Pedosphaera parvula Ellin514: one gene and its partner. The protein of the gene in region 2 interacts with the protein of the main gene of each other region in a pairwise test. Links are inferred from orthologs where the notes say so. Each region holds a gene or a part of one and is shown on either strand. Other genes may lie near its edges. The genes, in order: CFLAV_RS24035 and def.

The links.
Region 1: the proteins of def (region 2) and CFLAV_RS24035 interact in binary tests that used the Escherichia coli proteins (3 or more experiments, as listed by UniProt). The link is inferred for Pedosphaera parvula Ellin514 from one-to-one orthologs.

The regions. Positions count from the first base shown.
Region 1 is NZ_ABOX02000042.1:29,169-32,412, reverse strand. Bases 226-3,143 are described here. They hold CFLAV_RS24035 (aspartate-semialdehyde dehydrogenase), read right to left. Parts: upstream 2,228-3,143; coding sequence 1,223-2,227; downstream 226-1,222. Other genes in these bases: CFLAV_RS24030 (3-dehydroquinate synthase), read left to right, coding at 2,456-3,143; CFLAV_RS24040 (tetratricopeptide repeat protein), read right to left, coding at 226-1,102. In the rest of the region: more of CFLAV_RS24040, read right to left, coding at 1-225; more of CFLAV_RS24030, read left to right, coding at 3,144-3,244.
Region 2 is NZ_ABOX02000012.1:146,278-149,303, forward strand. What follows is about bases 319-3,018. They hold def (peptide deformylase), read left to right. Parts: upstream 319-1,230; coding sequence 1,231-1,806; downstream 1,807-3,018. Other genes in these bases: CFLAV_RS11975 (PfkB family carbohydrate kinase), read left to right, coding at 319-1,188; rpoN (RNA polymerase factor sigma-54), read right to left, coding at 1,833-3,018. In the rest of the region: CFLAV_RS11970 (ParB/RepB/Spo0J family partition protein), read left to right, coding at 1-18; more of CFLAV_RS11975, read left to right, coding at 67-318; more of rpoN, read right to left, coding at 3,019-3,026. UniProt on the Escherichia coli protein: Removes the formyl group from the N-terminal Met of newly synthesized proteins. Requires at least a dipeptide for an efficient rate of reaction. N-terminal L-methionine is a prerequisite for activity but the enzyme has broad specificity at other positions.

The DNA of each region.
Region 1 (3,244 bases), on a different replicon or contig from region 2:
CAATGCTCACGACCAGACTGTAACGGTCAGAAGGGTAGTGAGGATGCTCAGAAATGCCCAACACTGGAACCAGGAGCGCTAAATAACAGATCCATATTACGAAAATCCCGGGCCAGAGGCGGCGTCGCAAAAACAAAATCAAACTTAACCCCACCACCAGGATCGCACTCAATAGGAATGGCAGGTCGAGGGGCTTGAATTCAAGCAGTTGAATCGGGACCGGAGTAAGATTAAAAGGCAGAAAAGGTTTCCAAATGTAATAAGCCCAGATGAAGAATCCTTGCATTACCCTGGAGGCAAACCCAAATTCCGCCAGACTTGCGGGATTGCTCCACATGGTGCTGGCAGGATGGGATCGAATACGGAGGTTTAACCAACCAAAAAAGACCGCAATCGCCAGGAACACGAATTGCTCCGCCCAGACTTTGAATGCCTCCCTGGACAACCAACGGGCAGGATCTAATTCCAACCGTCGCAAAGGAAAAAAGTTGAGCCCCCAAAAAACGACAAAACCGCCCAGAGCGAGAGGGAAACTCATCAAGGAAATGATAAAGAGAAGCATGCTTAAACCCACGTACAGTTTCGGGTTCTTCACCTCGGCTGCCCGCAGATAAGAAAATATGGAAAGGAGAAAGAAAAAAAGCGGCTGTACATAAGCTAACTCTACCGCCCAGGCGGTACTTTCAACTCGCAACGGATGGACTCCCCAGAAGGCGGCGCCAAGTGCAGCACAGATCGCAAATTGAGGCGGCGCCGTTTCCCTGGCAACATTTCTGGCCAGCAAAAGCAGCTTATGGATCAGCAAAAAAACCAGGCCAGTATTGGCGGCATGAAAAAGCAAAACTATCAGGTGGAAGTAAAAGGGTTTAAGGCCAAAGCACGCCTTTATTGCCGACCAGGTAAACCAACAGAGTGGTTGATAGCGCCAGACGTAAGTAGTGTCCGTAGAAATCCACTTCAGCTGATCCAAGCCCAGGCCGGTGAGATGTGGATTGAGGTAGATATTGGCATCATCGTCCCAGGGCAGGAATTCGGCACTCAGTACGGGATAAAACACCGCGCAAACCAACAGGAACAAGATCAGGAAAAGACGAGTTCGCATTCGCCGTTCATTTGCGTAGCCTGGCGGAGTCGAAGACATGTAGCGCTATACAATTACCAATGGCTAAACCAAAGGCAACTTGATTTCGCACCGTTGTTGAGACGGCAGGGACTATCGACTTTATTTGATCAGCTCTTCAGCAATCTGCACCGCATTGAGCGCAGCGCCCTTGAGCAGTTGATCGCCGGCCACCCAGAAGCAAAGACCGTTGTCGAGCGCGCAATCCATGCGGAGTCGACCGACCTGGCAGTTATACTTCTCAGCCACGTAGAGCGGCAGCGGGTATTCAGCTTTTTCGGGAGCATCCACAAGGTCCAGGCCGGGAGCCTTGGACAGAACCAGTCGGGCACTCTCCACAGAGACAGGCTTCTCAAATTCGGCACTGACAGCAATGGAATGAGCGCGATAAACCGGCACGCGTACGCAGGTGACACTGGCGCGGAAGGAGGCATGATGCATGATCTTGCGACCTTCATTTTCCATCTTCATCTCTTCCTTGGTATAACCTGTCGGTAGGAAGGAATCCACATGGGGCAGTACGTTGAAAGCAATCTGATGTGGGTAAACTTCTTTCGTGACCGTTTTGCCGGCGACGATCTGCCCAACCTGCCGCTCCAATTCTTCAATCGCCTTGGCGCCAGTGCCGGAAACGGCCTGGTAACTGGATGCAAAAATACGTTTTACATTAAATGCCTGATGCAGTGGATACAATGCCATCAAAGTGATGGCGGTCGTGCAGTTCGGATTGGCGATGATGCCTTTGTGCTTTTTAACATCAGCTCCATTGATTTCCGGAACAACCAGGGGAACGGTGTCATCCATGCGGAAATAGCTGGAGTTATCGACAACGACACAGCCAGCTTTGACTGCAGCCGGGGCGAATTCCTTCGAGATGCTGCCACCTGCACTGAACAGAGCGATATCAATCCCCTTGAAAGAATCTTTAGTCAGCTCTTGAACCGTAATCTCCTGCTCCTTGAGTTTAAGCTTTTTGCCAACCGAACGGGCGGAAGCCAGCAAAGTCAACTTGCCCACGGGAAAATTACGTTTTTCCAGTGTCTTAATCATTTCGATGCCGACGGCACCCGTCGCACCGACTATTGCTACATGCGGATTACGATTCATAAAAGCGGGCGAATATACCAATAAACCACCTGAAAGTCATCCCTAAAATATCGTCCACCGTTACGTATTTTTAAAACGAATTCCTTAAGAACAGCCTATAAAAATCCAAAGTGTTGATCATCGGTATTCAACCCGAGTTCGCCGGCGAAAGGATGTTGGGATGGGCCACCACCACTTTTTGATTAAATAAATCTCGAATCGAAGCGTCCAATCCCACAGAATAAGGTAATGTCGATGATTCATCGGACAATTCAGGTCGGGTTTGATCTGCGCGTGTTTTTCACGCAGAAGGTCTTTGCTCCGGCCAACCCGCTCCTTCAGGAAGTTTTAACTCGCGACAAAAATGAGCGGGTGCATGGTGTGCTGGTCGTAATTGATGAGGCGCTGTCTCAGTCCCGGCCGGAATTGGTTCAGGAGATTGAATCTTACTTTTCCACGGCATCCAAACGCTTAAAGCTGGTCTGTCCGCCAATGATCATTGAAGGCGGCGAGCGAACCAAGAACTCCTATTTCCATGTTTCCGAAATTCACTCTCACATCGATCGCTATCACATCGACCGTCATTCTTATCTGATCGCAATTGGGGGAGGGGCTTTATTGGACATGGTGGGATTGGCTGCCTCGACCGCGCATCGCGGAGTTCGGCATATCCGTATTCCGACCACGACCTTGAGCCAGGCTGATTCCGGTGTGGGGGTTAAAAATGGAATCAACGCCTTCGGTAAAAAGAATTTTATTGGCACTTTCACTCCGCCCTATGCGGTGGTCAATGATTTCGACATGCTGTTGTCGCTTACGGACCGCGATAAACGCGCGGGCTATGTGGAAGCAATCAAAGTTGCGTTGATCCGGGACAAAGGGTTTTTTGAAGAAATCGAGCGTGATGCCGGTCTGCTGGCTCAATTTCAGCCGATGGCGATGCATCACTTGATTCGTCGTTGCGCCGAGCTGCATTTGAATCATATTGCCAGTTCGGGCGACCCGTTTGAGTTCGGATCAGCCCGCCCGCTCGACTTC
Region 2 (3,026 bases):
GGTGTAAAGGTGGATTGATCCTCGCGACTTTACCTGCATTTTAAAATACGCAAAAATTATCCCTTGATGAACTCGCCCGAACTACGTGACCGTTGTGCACAGCAGTTGCTTGCTGCCAGCAATCGCCCTTCAACACTTTCCGCCTTCGTTGGCCTTGATGGCTTTGTCGATGAAATCATTCATGTTGTAGATAAACGTGAAAACGCCGAGAACTATCAGCGTCTTCCCACCATAGCCAAACTCGCCGAACGCCTGCACGGAGCGGCGGGAATGAGCACCAACATTGAGTTGGTAAATCAGGTAATTAAACTCGGTGGTAATGGCCCCATCATGGCCAATGCCCTGGCAAGCTTTGGATTGCGTGTCACCTACCTCGGCACGCTTGGCTATCCCACCTTGCATCCGGTCTTCTCAAACTTTGCCCAACAGGCGGAGGTCTATTCCATCGCTGAACCCGGACACACGGATGCCCTCGAATTTGAAGATGGCAAGATCATGCTGGGCAAACATTATCCTCTGAAGGATGTAACCTGGCCGAATATACAGGCGCGATTTGGCCGGGAGAAATTCGAATCCAAATTTAGGAGTGCTGATTTGGTGGGATTTGTCAATTGGACCATGCTTCCATATATGAGTGATGTTTGGGCTTCGCTTCAGAAAGAGCTCTGCCCCGCTCTGAATGGCAGACGGCGCACCATGTTCATTGATTTGGCTGATCCTGAAAAGAGAACCAGGGAAGACATTTCGCGTGCGCTTCAGTTGATTGCAGGCTTTGAAAAATATTTCGACGTGGTGCTCGGCCTGAATGAAAAGGAAGCTGTCGCAATTGGTGAGGTTGTGGGGGTAAAAACAAGTGATCATTCACCCGAGGGCATGGCCAAACTGACCGCAGAGATAAATCGTTTGGTCCCCGTTAGCACAGTGGTTGTGCATCCAGTTACCTATGCTCTGGCCTCAAGCAAGCAGGTTGTATCATTGGTTGAGGGACCGTACGTGGCCAAACCCCTCATCACAACTGGTGCGGGTGATCATTTCAACTCCGGGTTTTGCCTGGGCAAATTACTCGGTTTTGAAAATGAACTTTGCGTTTTACTCGGTGTAACCACCAGCGGTCACTATGTGCGCACCGCCCACAGCCCCGGCATCAAGGATCTGTTACAGATGCTACAGAACTGGCCTGCAAAATAGGGATTGGCCCAGGCATTTACATCGATACTATCACATCAGCAAATGAGCTTGAAAGTTATCAAATATGGCCACCCTGTTTTGCGTAAAAAGGGTGAAAAGGTCACGCGAGTGACTTCGGAGATCAAACAGTTCATCAAGGACATGTTCGAAACCATGTATGAGTCTCGTGGCATCGGCCTGGCAGCGCAACAGGTCGCCAGGGCGGTCCAAATTACCGTCATCGATGTTCGTGGAATCACCGATCGTCCCTCCACGCTTGAGCTCAATGGCAAGCCAGCCAGTGTGGAGAAGTTTATGCCTTTGGTTTTGATTAACCCGGAAGTAAAACCTGTCGGCCCGAAGGTTGCAGGCACAGAAGGTTGCCTCAGTTTTCCAGAAATTTTCGCCGAAATCACCCGACCGGAAACGGTGGATGTGGTTGCGATGAATGAGAATGGCGAGCGTATCGAATTCCGGGCCGGCGGATTGCTGGCTCGCGCCGTGCAGCACGAAACCGATCACCTCAATGGAATTCTATTCATAGATCGGATGGACACGGAAACGAAACAGGAACTCAAGCCCGAGTTGGAGGAGCTTCAGGCACGCACGAAGGCAGAGCTGAAAAAGTCAAAGGAATAAGGCTTTAAGGCCTGTTCCGCTTTGGCTTAATATACCTTCCGTAAATTGGAAGGTAGAATGTTTAATTCGCTGCGGTATTTCGCAACGGTACGGCGGGCGATTACGATTCCCTTTTCCTGCAGCATTTTGACGATTTCCTGGTCTGAAAGTGGCTTGGTTGTGTCTTCCTTCTTGAACATCTCCGCAATCATGTCCTTCACGCTGGTGTTGGACAGACCTTCGCCGGAAGCAGTCTGGATGCCTGCGGTGAAGAAATACTTCATTTCGAAGATGCCTTGCGGTGTCTGCATGTATTTGCTGGAGACAGCACGACTGACCGTGGTTTCATGTACCCCCACGGCTTCTGCCACTTGCACCATCGTCATTGGTTTCAGCAGGGAAACGCCTTTTTCCATGAACTCGCGCTGACGTTTTACGATTTCAATGGCTATGTTGAGAATTGTTTGCTGCCGTTGATGCAGACTCTTGATGAGGAATTTTCCGGCGCGAATCTTCTCGCGAATATAATTGATTACCTCGGAGGAGTTACCCGATTGCGCCATGAGATCCTTGTATGTGTTGCTGATGCGCAAATGAGGAATCTGCTCATTATTGGTGGTTACCACAAAGTCATCTCCGACCTTGTTTACAAAAACTTCAGGGAGAATGTATTGGTGGTTATCCGCCAGAAAAGCCCGGCCAGGACGAGGCTCCAGCCGTCCGATGCTGGCAATTGCCTCCTGCACTTCATCTACCTCCAACCCCAAACCGCGGGCAATCTCCGGTATGCGCCTTTTGCCCAGCGCGTCCATGTAATCACGAATGATCTTGTATTCAATTGATTCCTGATCACCTGCTCGTTCCAACTGAAGAAGCAGACACTCACGCAGATCTCTGGCACCGACTCCTGGAGGATCAAACGTCTGGATAACCTTCAGAACTTCCTCGATTTTGACCGCCGGGATATTGGTGGAAAAGGAAAGCTCATCAATGTTCGCCTTGAGATATCCGTAGTCATCAATATTGCCAATGAGCATCTCCCCAATCGGCCGCAAATCTTCAGGAAGACCGGATTCCCGAACTTGTTCCAAAAGCACCTCCTGAAGCGAAGTTCCGGCCACCAGGGAATCGAACATGAACTGCCGTTTCTCCTCTTCATCAGCCGACTGGCGTGTAGGAGCATTGGTTGAGGCGTAATGATCGCGCCACTCCTGATCGAGTTGGGATAATTTCTCAAACTC